2 regions of the Rummeliibacillus sp. BSL5 genome follow, and region 2 is predicted to be linked to the other one. Evidence: predicted binding sites of a transcription regulator. Region 2 holds the regulator's gene; the other holds the start of a gene.
The links. The regulator Rex, encoded in region 2, represses fermentation and respiration genes when NADH is low (regulators of the CRP and FNR family bind a similar motif). The targets are predictions, from matches to a motif close to TTGTGAAATATTTCACAA.
Positions count from the first base shown of each region.

Region 1 (7,750 bases), on a different contig from region 2:
CTTTAAGCTGTTTCATATCATCTAGGTCTCGTTCGTGAATTTTTTTCATAATAAATTTCGCAATTCTAAAGTTAGTAACACGCATTTCTTGTTCAAAATCAAACCCTAAACTTGCTAGGACTTCTTTCAAAGCAATGGCTAATGCAACTGAAGATGATTTTGATGCGAAGGTTGTAGGGTTATAGCCTTCTTTAAAGAAATCCGGGTATCGATAATAAACTCGCTGTAATACAAAGTAGAGCAGTTCATCCAGTTCCTGTTTTGTATCTTTTGTAATCGTTTGAGCTGCAGAGTGCATATATCTTGTGTGGATATACTGTTCTAACTTAGCTAGCTCAGCAAGACGTTCATCTTTTCGCTTCATATTGTCTTCGGTTTGCTGGATCAGTATTCGAAGTCTTTCTTGGGCTTTTTCCGTTTCTTCAGCTAGTGCTTGAACTGCTAGTGCTGTTAATTCTTCTGATAAGAAGTGATGGAAATTCTCTTCAAACAATGGCAAACCAGAATGTAAATCTTGACTTTCTAATTTCTCTTGCAATGCTAATAAACTCGAAACACCAAATAGTCTTGGATGGCGAATGCCGAAACGTTGGAGTTCTTGTTTCACATAATCTTTTACGTCTTCTGCTTCCTCTGCATCCTTTGCAAGATCAATTGCATTAACGATAAAGAACATCTTATCTAGTTCAAATGCATCCTTCACGCGCCCAAGTTGGATTAAGAATTCTCGATCGGCTTTTGCAAATGCGTGATTGTAATACGTGATAAATAATATAGCATCCGCATTACGAATATACTCAAACGCAACCCCCGTATGCCGTGCATTTATAGAGTCTGCTCCCGGTGTATCTACTAATGTCACACCTAAACGGGTTAATTCACAATCGTAATAAAAATCAATACTATCGACAAAGCAGCTTCTGCTTTCTTGAGCTACGAATTTTTCAAATTCTTCGCGATTTGTCCTGATAGTCTCGCCCAATTTTTCTTTAAAAGTAGGGTATCCTTCTTTGAAGGCACGCACAAAGGATTTATGAACATGCAGTCTTTCATCGTCGAGTGGTTTAGCTAAAGCCTCTTCTGCTCGATCATATGCTTCATTTAGTGAATGAATCATAATACCAATTGCTTCATAACTAGCAATAATGTCATTTTCTAATTGTCCAATAGTTTTTAAGTGGACATCAGCCGTTTCATGCGGATGGCCTTCTGAAATAGGACGAATTTTATTGATAGCAGCTGTTGTAGGATTAGGAGACACTGGCAGTACTTTTTGCCCCATCAATGCATTTGAAAAAGAAGATTTCCCTGCACTAAATGCTCCAAAAAGTGCAATTGTAAAATCTTTTTGCTTTAAGCGATTCACTTTATTTTTTAAATAATTTGCAACCTCTGAAAATCCTTGAATTGGTTCAATAGCGCTTGCTGTCCTTACAGCGTTTTGAAGAGCAGTTGTTGAGTGTATAGATGGAGATGAGATTTTATCCTCCAATTCTTCTTCCTGATTCTGCTCCTCTTTTTTTTCGAGCATAGATGGATCAAATGGCCTGATATTGCCCATTGCCTTTTCATGTTCTTGCTCCCACTCAGATACACATTGATCTGCTTCAGGATTCATTGTCTGAATCGAGACCGTTTTTTGGATAGCAAAATATTTTTCCTGTTCTTCAATTGCTTTTGCGCCATCAATTACTTCTACTTTGTTTTTCAATACTGCACATTTTTTCTTTAAGGGCTCTACTGTCGTAAAGGACAACTCTTCTATATAAGCGCTTTTTTCAAACTTCCATTGATCCGTGTCTTGCTTATACCACCTCTTTGTGGCACTTGCTACACGATTGGCGAAGTTTAAAAGCGCATCCCCAGTAATACCAGAATCAAGTTTCACTTGTTCTTCAATTACGGAAAATGGTGGCTGCATATCAAAATCGTCGATTTCATGAGAAAAATCATCGGTTAAAGCATTAACTAATTTCAATGAGCTCTTCATTAAAGAGCGCATATGACCAGAAATTTGAGAGAACGCTATTTCTTTATAAAGTGAATACAGAGATTCCTTACGCTGATCCTTTTCTGCTTGTGTTTTTTTACCAGAAAAAAGCATTCCAACTTTGAAATCTGGCTGTACACTTTCCAAATAATATTTCAGCTTTTCTCGTAATTCGAAAGGCATTATAGCAGCATTTTCTAATAATTCATCACGGCTGTGATCAAAATTCTTTTGCCAATTTGATGCTGAATACAACTTCAACTGTTGAAGTACTACTTCAAAGTCTGCTGTAATCTCTTCGTTATTTTCCCACTCTTCTTGCGATAAAATGGTTTCATTATTTTCTAATAGCTGCTTTTTATTAGTTTCTAAATATTGTGCATGTTCGATTTGAAGCTGCTCAAGAGCTGCTTTACCTCCAGCAATTAAATGATCTTGCCATCCTTCCATACTATTCATGACTATTTCTTTTACTTTATTATAATCATTGTAAGGAAGATTAAAGTCTCTTAATGAGGTAAAGTAAATCCCTTTTGGTTCTACCACCCAATTTGAGAATGATTGATACACCGAATCGGAAAATTCCTGAAAGGTTAGTTCACTCTCTTTATGTTTATCAATTTGGTTCACAATTAGATAAACATTAGGATTATGCTTCATTAAATTCTTTGTAAATTGGAAGTTTAATTCTGATTGGACATGGTTATAGTCCATTACATAAAAAACAATATCAGCCAAATGCAGTGTCGTTTCCGTAGATAAACGATGCGCATCATCTGTCGAATCAACACCTGGTGTATCCATTACTGTTATGCCTTTTGGCAAAACAGAATCTTTATGGCCAATTTCAATTTGAGAAACCAAGGCACCGTTCTTAGCGAATTCTTTTACTGTTTTAATATCATACCCGTCATCAAATTTGATAGGATTTTGATCTACTAGGTATGCAATGGCATAATTCTCATCCGATTTATGTACTTTTACAACGTTTGCGCTTGTTGGTATAGGAGAAGAAGGAAGGAGATCATCCCCTGTCAGCGCATTAATCATAGTAGATTTACCTGCAGAGAAATGACCTGCAAAGGCAATCATATATTCTTTATTAATAAGCTTTTCAGCAAATAATTTCGTTTTTTGAAGCCTTTCCTGGTCTTCGTTATGTTGATAGATTAAATATTGCATTGCAGTCTGTTTTAGCAGCAGATGTAGTTGTTCTTCAAAATGACTCATGAAAATCATTTCCTCCTTTTTTGCCTTAACGCTATTTTACCATGCCTATAATAAAAAAATCCTTCTATTATTAGAAGGATTAAAAAAATTATTTTAAATGCGTGGAGGTTTGATTAAAAATGTATTTGCCTATTGCCCCGTAAATAATAAGTGTCGCACCAATGAATGCATAAACCATCTGAAACGCTCCTTTTAAAGAAATTAATCAGTGAATATGAAAATCATTCTCATTTGTTAATTTCATCATAATAAAAAAACTATGTGACGTCAACAACTATTCAATTCTTTTGCTGCGTGATACTATATTAAAAAGGTCATAACATAAGGAGTTCTCAATGAGCACATCGATACAAGTACAAACTATACTCAATAGCATGATTCAATCACTCAAAACTGTATTACCTAACGACGTCCATGTCTCAGCTCCATCCATTTCTAAAGAACCTTACGAACAATCCGAAATCGGAGTTTTAATCGGCATGGTGGGAGATTTAAAGGGTAGAATTATTATAGATTCCTCTCCAGAAACTTTCAGTACTATTAGTGAAGCCATGTTCGGAATGAAGCTTGAAGGTGAAATGCTGGAATCTTTTACAGGAGAGTTTGGCAATATGATTGCTGGCAATCTTTGTACATATGTTGCTGCACAACAATTAGTATTAGATATTACACCACCAACTGTTATGGTGGGCCATACAAAACTGCTTGGCTATAATCAAGCAATTATACTTCCTGTTGATATAGATGCTATCGGAAAGTTAACCATATTGCTAGCGATGGATCCGAGTTAGAAAAAAGAAGCTTTTTCAAAGCTTCTTTTTTTATATTCAAATTACTTATAGTTTGTTAAAGACATATCTAGGAGTTTTTAATCACCCTCTAAAGGTACCCTCACTTAAAAACCTCTTTATATCATTATTTTTCATAGATTTTTATCACTTAATTCGTTAACCTTCTTAAACACACATTCCTTTTCACACTTCTTTCACACTTTTTGTCAAAAGGTGTGATTTTTATCACATCTAAACCTATATTTTTTTTATATCATTTACTCAAACAATAAAACAAAACTTCATTCAGAGAAGTCTTCTTTCTTCGGTTAGTTACAGCCCAATAATCGAACGAAATAAAACTTAATTCATCTCGTTCTAGATTATTTATTGAAGAAGCTTCCCTCTTGCAAACTATTGCAGAATAAATGTTTTGATTTAATTGAAAGGAGCGATTTCGATGGCACCCAAGAAACATGAAGAAGAAGAAAACTTAAAAGGAACACTCTATTTAGTATTTGCGTTAGGCGCTTTTATAGTAATTACGTGGGCTGCATGCTTTGGCCTATTTTTAGAACGTTTTTAAATAAAGGAAAGAAGGGAAAAAAATGCATCTGCATAAATATGAAAAGTATTGGCTTTTATTTGGTGGCGGATCTTTAATCGTATTTTTATTAATTACAGGAATCATGGCATTTCATAACGGCAGTCATCCACCAAGTGCCAAAAACACAATAAATCATGAAAAGGTAGACCAAATTGCACCATTTAACAAACCTGGTGTTCACAAAGTTTCAGGTAAAAATTGGGATTATGAAATAGTAGTACTCGCTTCTGCCTTTTACTATAACCCACCAGAACTAGAAGTACCTGTAGGGTCTAAGGTTAAGTTTATAGCTACTTCTAAAGATGTTGTACATGGCTTTGAAATATCAGGTACGAATGTCAACATGATGCTAGAACCAGGCTATGTTTCTGAATATGTGACAACAGTTGATAAAGCTGGTGAGTATTTAATTGTATGTAACGAATATTGCGGAGTTGGCCATGCGCAAATGCATTCTATGCTTAAGGTGGTGGATAAAAAATGAGTCAAACAGTCATCGATCAATCAAAAGTCAAAAATGATAGTCTAACCGTTGCAAGTAAGGTTAATAGAAAAACAGCTGAGCTTCTTAAAGTAAATCCTAAAGATGCTAAACTTTCTATGGCTCATATTTATGTTGCATTCATAGCTCTATTCTTGGGTGGAACTGCAGGTCTATTGCAAGTTTTAGTACGTTCGGGGCATTTTGATTTACCTTTTGGCATTGGCTATTATCAAGTTTTAACTGTACATGGTGTTTTGCTAGGTTTAATACTTACTACATTCTTTATCTATGGGTTTCAAATTGCAGCGGTTAGCCGTACATCTGGTACCCTATCAAATAAACAAAGATTACTAGGCTGGATCGGATTTTGGATCATGACAGCTGGTACTGCAATGGCAGCTGCGATGGTTCTTTTAAATGAAGCGTCTGTTCTCTATACTTTCTATGCCCCATTACAAGCACACTGGATTTACTATTTAGGCCTAACACTTGTTATTGTTGGTTCTTGGATCGGAGGACTTGCACAAGCAATGCGTTGGATACAATGGCGCAAAGAAAATCCAAAACAAACTTCACCTTTACTTTCATTCATGGTCGTTTGCAATAACTTAATGTGGTTTGTTGCAACTCTCGGCGTAGCTGCTGAAGTATTATTCCAATTGTTACCTTGGTCACTTGGCCTAGTAGAACGAGTTGATATTCTTTTATCACGTACTTTATTCTGGTATTTCGGGCATGCACTTGTGTATTTCTGGTTATTACCAGCTTACATGGTATGGTATACCATCATTCCCAAAATTATTGGCGGTAAAATTTTCTCAGATTCCCTTGCTCGCCTTGCATTTATCTTATTCGTATTATTCTCAATCCCAGTCGGAGTTCATCACCAATTGACTGAACCTGGTATTGACCCATCATGGAAATATGTTCAAGTAGTTCTAACTATGATGGTATCTATTCCTTCTTTATTGACAGCATTTTCAATGTTTGCAACGTTTGAATTAGCCGGACGTTCAAAAGGTGCTAAAGGACTGTTTGGTTGGCTAAAAAAATTACCTTGGGGAGATGCAAGATTCTTCGCTCCGTTCATGGGTATGTTAATCTTTATCCCAGCAGGCGCTGGTGGTATTGTCAATGCATCTAACCAAATGAACCAACTTATCCATAATACCATTTGGGTAACAGGACATTTCCACTTAACAGTGGCAACTACCGTTATTCTAACATTTTTCGGTGCTGCTTATTGGTTAGTTCCTCACTTAAGAGGCAGAGTGTTTACAAAAGAGTTAAATCGCCTTGGCATTATCCAAACAATCGTTTGGGTTGTTGGTATGGCCATTATGTCTAGCTCCATGCATATTGAAGGTTTACTGGGTGCACCTCGCCGTTCAGCTTTCTCTGATTATGGCGGTGCTGAAATTGCTAAGACATGGGCATCTTACCAAGTTGCACAAGCTGTTGGTGGCACATTATTGTTCATCGGCATTATCATCTTCTTGTATATCTTTGTAAAACTTTGCTGGTTTGCACCTAAAGGTGAAGAAGAATTCCCAATCGCTGAAATTTCTCCACAAGCGGAGAAAACACCTGCTATTTTGGAAAATTTCAAAGTATGGCTTGTAATTCTAGCAGCATTAATATTGATTGCTTATACATTCCCTATCTATGATATTATACAAAATGCTCCACTAGGTTCTAAAGGCTATAAGCTTTGGTAATCTAGCAAATAAAAAACGTTCTATTTCATAATTGAAATAGAACGTTTTTTGCCTGTATATGTATCTACGATATATTTCCCGCTTGAATCATAATTACACACATATCATCAGGTTGATCAATTTGCAGTTCTTTAGGTAATACATACTCAATAGGTTCCTGCATTTGAATATCAAACTTCTGGTTAATCACTAATTTCTTCAGTTCTTCTAGCCCATCATGATTGAAATCATCTAATGCCTCCATGACCCCATCCGTATAAATAAGAACTTGAATTTTTTCTTTAAATTCAATTGTTGTTTTTTTCACTTTCATTTCTCTAAACAATCCTACAGGGCAGCAATTGGTCGATAAGGTAATAATTCTTTGATCTTCGACTAATAAAAACCCTGGTGGATGGCCAGCATTCACATATTCAATAGTATTATTCTTCGTATCAATAACTAAATATATGGCAGTAAAATAATAGTGAAATGTATTTTTTTCTTGATTGAGTATATTCATCCATCTATTTAGTTCTTCAATTAGTGCCACAGGGTCTGGATTTTTGCGAATAGCATCGCGTAATGCAGAAGATATATACATACACACTAAAGATGATGTAATGCCGTGGCCCATTACATCAAGTAAGATTACACCATATCGATCTTCATCAATCTTTTGCCAATAGTACATATCTCCGGCTAATTGATTTGCAGGCAAATAGGAAGCATTGACATTAAATCTTTCTTCTAATAAAGGTTTACTAAGCAGCCCTCTTTGAACTTGCATAGATAATTCTAGTTCATCTTGTATTTTCTTTTCATGTTTTTTATGCCAATCTTTTTCGTATTTTAATCGAAGGCCTACACGAATTCTGGCTAGCAAATCTGTTTTGTTAATTGGTTTTGTAATATAGTCAATGCCGCCGACATCTAACGCTTCAGCAACTTTTTTTGAATCTTCAATAGCTG
Region 1 covers NZ_JAVGCV010000001.1:290,208-297,957, reverse strand. Annotated here, with positions in the region: gene RCJ93_RS01465 (dynamin family protein) at 1-3,220, opposite strand, end outside; gene RCJ93_RS01460 (chemotaxis protein CheX) at 3,556-4,011, shown strand; gene RCJ93_RS01455 (cytochrome c oxidase subunit 2A) at 4,451-4,576, shown strand; gene RCJ93_RS01450 (cytochrome c oxidase subunit II) at 4,599-5,081, shown strand; gene RCJ93_RS01445 (b(o/a)3-type cytochrome-c oxidase subunit 1) at 5,198-6,799, shown strand; gene RCJ93_RS01440 (SpoIIE family protein phosphatase) at 6,864-7,750, opposite strand, start outside.
Region 1: a site for Rex is predicted at 4,225-4,242, ahead of RCJ93_RS01455 (cytochrome c oxidase subunit 2A). Genes of this name have one in related genera too.

Region 2 (7,750 bases):
TAACGCCGAGCACAAATAGGAAAACAATGTATGGGATATACCGTAATGTCGCTTTACGCTCTTTTGGAAACAATCCAGGCGTAATAAAGGCCCATAGTTGATATAAAATAACAGGCGATGTCATAACAATCGATAATACAAAAATCACTTGGAAATAAATATTGACGGGATCCGTCACTTTAAATGAATGCAACTGCAAAGTCTTTGCTTCATTACTAAATTGCAAAAAGTGGATCAGTGGCTGTGCTAGAAAGAAACTACCAATCACTGCAACCACAAAGAAAACGGCAACAATCATCAGCCGTTTTCTTAATTCTTCTATATGTTCGACAATAGTTAGTTCTGTGTTATTCATTTACTAAACATCCTAACTTATTTATCTTCAATCTTTTTTGTTTCAGATACTTTATTCGGCTCATCATCATCAGCTAAACCTTTTGTAGCATGCTTAAATTCACGGAGAGTAGAACCCATTGCTTTACCAAGCTCTGGTAGTTTCTTCGGTCCGAAAATTAGTATGGCAACGACTCCTAAAATTACTGCAGTTCCAGCACTAATTCCCATTACAGACACCTCCTCATATACTTGCTCCTATTTTAACGTAAAAATAGGCTTTTGGCTATTCTATTCACGATTTTATTGTGAAATATTTACCTACAATTTCCCTACTCTACTTAGATTGAATATATTATATTTGCTACAAAAGAGTATTCTTTGCATACATAATAAAAAAACTGGCTAAACAGCTAGCCAGTAATTAAGTGAAACATATCCTATTTGCTCTTCTTCCTTACGTTCTGCTCCAGAAACGTTGTTGAGTAATTGCATTCAAGAAATCTTGATTAAAGTTTGGATTATTAGCTGCAAAAACTACGCCCTCTAAATTATTGTTTTGCGATTGTTGGATGAATGACTGTCCGCCTGTACCTACGCCAATCGGTTTATAATGCTTATACGCATTGTGTACGAAGTCAGACACATCTTGCATAAACTTCGCTGGATATTTCGAAGTTCCCCCGACTACATAAAGAGCATCAACCAAATACGGGCTTCCTGTAATGAAGGTTTGGTTAACTTTGATTTGCGCTCCGTCTGTTCCAGTCACATTTCCAAGTCTTTCGCTTATAATATCAATGAAAACACCATTGCTCTCTAAGAAGTTAAGAACTTGCATTACCTCTTGGCCATTGAATCCTTCACCAATTAGCACGCCGACCTTTTGCGTGTAAGGATATTTAGGCGTTGTCGATTGGCTGAGAGATGCATAGCTAGTATTGACAGGCACATTGTCACCGCTCGGCTGTCTTACACCGATATTATCCGCGATGATGCAAGCTAATTCTTTGTCTACATTTACTATTAAATCGACATTTTGCTGACGAACTGATTCGCTCTTTACTTTTCCAAGCTGATAGCTGAATCCTTCAATAGTGTGTTGCTTTTCAATTGGCGTCAAGCTGTTCCAGAAAATACGTACTTGTGAGAAGTAATCGTTAAACGACTTGCTTCTTCCACGGATAACATGCCCTTCTACTTTTTTCGGGTAATGTACATAACCACCTTCTTCAGGTGTGGATGTATGCGGTGTATTATCCATTAATGAGTTATTGTGATAGTTTACTTGGTCCACATCTATTCTCATTCTCATAAAGCCCCTGCGCGTATTATTGTGGAAAGGACAGAGCGGTTTATTTACCGGTAATTCAAGATAGTTAGCACTGCCAAGGCGATGCTGCTGTGTATCTCGATAAGCAATTAATCTTCCTTGTAAAACAGGATCATTTGAGAAACCGATACCCGGCACTACGTTTGCAGGATTGAATGCGATTTGCTCCATTTCTGAGAAGTAATTATCAATATTACGATTAAGGGTCATTTTACCAATTAGTTGAACTGGCACTAGCTCTTCAGGCCAGAATTTAGCAGGATCCAACACATCGAAGTCAAATTTGAATTCATCCTCCATCGGGATTAGCTGAACGCCTAGTTCATACTCAGGGAACGCACCCTTATCAATAGCTTCGCGTAAATCTTTTCGATGGAAGTCTGGGTCAATACCACCAATTTTTAATGCTTCATCTTGAAGTAGAGAATGAACGCCTAGAACCGGTTTCCAAACAAATCTTACAAAAGTTGCGACGCCAGCTTTGTTGACGAATAAGTAAGTATTAATCGACCAAGACTCCATCACTCGATAATTCTTTATTATTCCGCGGTCAGACATAATCCATGTTACCATGTGAAGTGCTTCGGGATTATTCGCTACATAATCCCAGAAACGATCATGCGCACCTGTTGCTGTTGGGATTCCATCATCCTGTTTATTTTGATAAGCATGCATGGCATCCGGGAATTTCATCGGATCTTGGTTAATTAACACAGGCATAGCGATAGTCGTTAAATCGTAGTTGCCCTCTTCTGTATAAAATTTTACGCCTAAGCAGCGTAAATCACGCGCTGTATCATAGGAGCCTTTCGGGCCTTGGACAGTAGAAAAACGCACAGCTAAAGGCGTCTTCTTTCCAGGTTCTTGGAAAAGGCAAGCCTCTGTCACGTGCTCCATCGATTGATAACATTCAAACTCCCCATAGGCACCATAGCCCCTTGCATGCACAACTCGTTCTGGAATTTCCTCATGGTTAAAGTGCGACATTTTTTCGAGAAACCAATAATCCTCATGTAAGGAAGGACCCCTGACTCCTGCTTTTAGTGTTTCCGAGTCATTGGATATTTTTCGGCCTTCTTGGGTTGTTAACGGCTTTCCATCATTACTTTTACGATATTGATCTAATTGCTCTTGCTTTGCATCCTTTTTAACAGACTTTTTGTTTTGCGAGTACTTATCCATCTAATCACCTAACCTATCTTATAAATGTCTAACGTTATAACCATATGCATTTTTTTATCCCAATATACATTTCATTTCAAGTTTGAATATAAAAAGAATCCTTTTTTCGACAAAAAAGTGGCGCACAAGTTGGTTGACTTGTGCGCCACTTTTATCTATTTGTATAGAAGTTAATCTATCTTTCGTCATTACGCATGAAATAGCTTAATGTCTGTAGTTCTACTGTCAAATCGATTGTATGTACACGTACATCATCAGGAACATGCAATGTGACAGGAGCGAAATTTAAGATGCCTTTTACCCCCATCGCGACAAGCCTATCGGCCATTTGCTGTGCAGAACGGGCGGGTATCGTCAAAACAGGCAACTCCGCTTTGTATTCTAAAAATTTTTCTTCTAATAATTCTGGCGGAAAAACAGGGATATCATTGATATACTTACCTTCTTTTGTTCCGCTTGTATCAAATGCTGCAACAATTTTCATATTATGGTTCTTTTGAAAATTATATTTTAACAAAGCACTGCCAAGATTCCCTACTCCAATAATGGCTACATTCATACGTTCATCCTGATCTAATACACTACGAAAGACCGTTAATAAATATTGCACTTCATAGCCGTACCCTTTTTTGCCGAGTGCTCCAAAATAGGAAAAATCACGGCGAATTGTAGCAGAGTCAATGTTCATCGCTTCACTTAATTCTTTGGAAGAGATTCTTTCTTGCCCATCCTCTGCAAACTTTAAGATAAAGCGATAATAGAGAGGCAGTCTTTTGGTTGTAGCTTGTGGAATTTTACTTGTGGACTTCACGCTTTTTCCTCCTGCTAGCAAATCAAAATCCCTTCAATAGTACATGATAATTAGCTTTTTTGCAAAGTAATCCTCGTTGCATACCCTTCCGACTTCCTATAAACTAGGAGTGAACTGAGGTGTAAATATATGATCGTTTTACAGGTCAATCAATTATATAAATCTTATATGGGTGATGAAATTTTAAGCGGCGTTAAATTAGAAGTGCAGCATCGTGACCGCGTTGCCCTCGTTGGAAGAAATGGCGCGGGAAAATCCACCCTTTTAAAAATTATCGCAGGCAAACTTTCATATGATTCTGGCGAAATCATAAAACCGAAGGATATTCGGCTAGGGTATTTAGACCAACATGCCGGATTAGAATCGACCCTATCTATTTGGGAAGAAATGATGACGATTTTTGAACCATTGAAAAAGCTGGAACAAACGATTCGTACTCTAGAACTGAAAATGGCTGATCCTGAGGTCTATGAAAATCCTGATCAATATGCAAAGGTCATGACAGAATATGATCAATTGCAGCATGATTTCAAAGAAAGAGGCGGCTATCAATATGAAGCTGATACACGTTCTATTCTGCACGGCATGCAGTTCTATCCTGACAGCTATGATCAAAAAATATCTGAGCTATCTGGAGGGCAACGTACACGTCTCGCCCTTGCAAAACTATTATTAAGCAAGCCCGATCTGTTGATTTTGGACGAGCCAACCAACCATTTAGATATCGAGACACTAAACTGGCTCGAAACCTTCTTAAAGAGTTATGATGGAGCGATTTTAATTGTATCCCATGACCGTTATTTCCTCGATCAAATCGTTTCAATCGTTTATGAAGTATCACGCCACCATGTCAACAAATTTACTGGAAACTACAGTAATTACCTGGACCAAAAGGCAAAAAACTATGAACGTGACCGCAAGCTGTATGAAAAGCAACAAGGCGAAAAGGCAAAGCTAGAAGACTTTATTCAAAAAAATATTGTACGAGCCTCTACAACAAAGCTCGCACAAAGCAGGCGCAAGATACTTGAAAAAACAGAGTGGATGGATTCTCCAGAAGGAGATGAAAAATCTGCTACTTTCTCATTTGAGATTGAACGCCAAAGCGGCAATGATGTGTTGCAGGTGAATGACTTAACAATAGGCTATGAAGGAATTCTTGTCTCTCAAAATATCCAGCTGCATGTTTACCGTACAGATCGGATCTCTTTAGTCGGCCCGAATGGCGTGGGAAAATCGACATTATTAAAGACACTTATAAAAGATGAATCACCGCTTTCTGGAACAATCCATTTCGGCACAAATGTTCAGATCGGCTACTATGATCAGGAACTCGCAAAGCTAGATAGTAATAAATCGATTCTAAAAGAACTATGGGATGAATGGCCTTTAATGAATGAAAAGGACCTTCGGACAGTTTTAGGCCGCTTCCTCTTCTCAGGAGAAGATGTAGATAAAATTGTTCGTGATTTATCAGGCGGTGAAAAGGCAAGGCTTGCTCTGGCAAAACTAATGCTCCAAAAGGCAAACTTCCTCATTCTTGATGAACCGACTAACCACCTTGATTTGGACAGCAAAGAGGTATTGGAAAATGCATTAGTAGATTATCCTGGCACATTGCTATTTGTTTCGCATGACCGTTACTTTATCAATCGTATCTCTACTAAAGTAGTTGAACTTTCGCATGATGGGACAACTGAATATCTTGGCGACTACGACTATTACGTTGAAAAGAAGCATGAGCTTGAAGAAATAGCTGCCGAAAAACAGGCTGCAATGCAAAAGCCAATCGAAATAGTCGATCAAAAACAAAAAACAACGCAAATTGATAAAGAAGCGAAGAAAAAGATTCGAAAAGTAAGCAGGCGTATAGAAGAGATTGAACAACAGCTAAGTACGCTCGACCAGCAAATAGAAGGCATTGAGAAGATGCTTTGTGACCCTGAAATCTTCCAGAACCATGAAAAAGTACTGGAATTGCAAACACAATTAGATGATTTAAAAGAGCAGCATGAAGTATTCGAATTAGAGTGGCTTGAATTAAATGAAGAGCTTGAGAAGCTGTGAATAACTAGTAGTTATAAAAAGGAGCTGTCGAATGATTAATCATTTGATAGCTCCTTTTGTCGTAACAACACATATATTGTCTATATATTGGTCAATAGCTAATTTTCCAACTATGTTTTTCCACAAATTTATTCACATAAACAATCCTTATTTTTCAATGGTTTAAAATAGTTTTCCACATTATCCACAGATTTTAGTCTAGTTATACACATAAAAATGTGTATAAACTGCTACTATATCTAGTTATTACACATTTAATCCACAAACTGTCCACAATTTGTGGATTATTTTAGAATTTTCACACTTTTTATTACAAAAAGGACTTTCATTTTACATGAAAGTCCTTTTCTGTGTATAACTTTATTTATTCCATGACAACAACTCTAATCCAGGTCGGCCATTTAACGTTAAATCGCTTCTTTTCCCCGCTTTAAACATAGAAGTCCCTGCAGCTGCTATCATAGCAGCGTTATCTGTACATAATTTTAACGGTGGCACATAAAAAGGTATATCCTCTTTGTTAAAGGTTGCAGTTAGTGCATCTCTTAAGCCTTTATTGGCTGATACACCTCCAGCAGCTATCACTTGTTTCACATTGTACTGCCGTGCAGCTCTCAAGGTTTTGGCTGTCAATACTTCCACAACACTATCCTGGAACCCCTTTGCCACATGCATTGGATTAATAGCCTCTCCTCGTTGGTCTGCGTTATGTTTATAATTAATAACAGCAGATTTTAATCCGCTGAAGCTAAAGTCATATGAATCTGGCTCAAGCCATACGCGAGGGAAATCGACTTCACCATCGCTTTCATGTGCTAATCGATCAATCTGCGGACCGCCTGGATACGGAATGTTCAATACCCTTGCCACTTTATCATAAGCTTCGCCTGCCGCGTCATCACGCGTCTCACCAATTAATTCAAAATTGCCGTCTTCCTTCATCAACACCAATTCAGTATGGCCTCCGGAAACGACCAGAGCTAATAGTGGAAATTCCATAGGCTGTACTAGTGCATTGGCATAAATATGACCCGCAATATGATGTACGCCAATAAGGGGTAAACCATGTGCAAAGGAAAATGCTTTTGCCGCATTGATGCCAATTAATAAAGCGCCTACTAAGCCAGGACCTTCTGTCACGCAGACAGCATTTAAATCAGCAGGTTGTATATTCGCCTGCTTTAACGCTTCTTCAATAACGACAGTAATCTGCTCTACGTGATGCCTAGAAGCGATTTCTGGCACGACGCCTCCAAATCGTTTGTGACTTTCAATTTGTGAGGCTACCACATTTGAGACAATCTCAGTTCCATTCTTCACTACAGATGCGGCTGTTTCGTCACAGCTGCTTTCAATTCCTAATATATATATGTTCTCCATTATAAATTCACCCACATCACAAGAGCATCCTCTTGATTATCAGTATAGTACCCTTTTCTTATACCGCCTGCTTGAAATCCAAGTTTTCGGTACAAGTTTTGAGCAACCGTATTGGAAACCCTCACTTCAAGGCTCATGATGACAACGCCTCTTTCTTTCGCTGTCATTATTGCTTTACGCATAAGTCCTTCTCCAATACCTCTGCCTCGGCCTTCCGGAAGGACCGCAACATTTGTAATTTGGCTTTCATCAAGTACAATCCACATACCACAAAAGCCTATAAGCTTCCCTGTCTCTTCTACAGCAACTATATATGTGGCTTGTGTATTACGAGTCATTTCTTGATAAAAAGCCTCTACTGTCCATGGTGTAGGAAAAGAGGCTTCCTCTATCGCATGGACTGCTTCTACATCTTCAACTGTCATCTCTCTATAAGTAATCATCGTTTTTGTTCCTTCTGTTCTTTCAACCAATTGGCTTCTGCTTCTACCAGTCGGCAATAAGTTGGCACAAAATGATGTGTGTCTTCCACTGCCGGTAATTCTTCCTGCTCCGCTAGATAAATGAGTTGCCCTGCACTAGGTAAATCAAACGTATATGGAGCGCGCGTAGCAAGCTCTCCTAATTGTTGTTTAATCTGTTGC
Region 2 covers NZ_JAVGCV010000007.1:87,218-94,967, forward strand. Annotated here, with positions in the region: gene tatC (twin-arginine translocase subunit TatC) at 1-355, opposite strand, end outside; gene RCJ93_RS15050 (twin-arginine translocase TatA/TatE family subunit) at 373-564, opposite strand; gene RCJ93_RS15055 (catalase) at 791-2,848, opposite strand; gene RCJ93_RS15060 (redox-sensing transcriptional repressor Rex) at 3,024-3,659, opposite strand; gene RCJ93_RS15065 (ABC transporter ATP-binding protein) at 3,789-5,726, shown strand; gene tsaD (tRNA (adenosine(37)-N6)-threonylcarbamoyltransferase complex transferase subunit TsaD) at 6,087-7,106, opposite strand; gene rimI (ribosomal protein S18-alanine N-acetyltransferase) at 7,106-7,549, opposite strand; gene tsaB (tRNA (adenosine(37)-N6)-threonylcarbamoyltransferase complex dimerization subunit type 1 TsaB) at 7,546-7,750, opposite strand, start outside.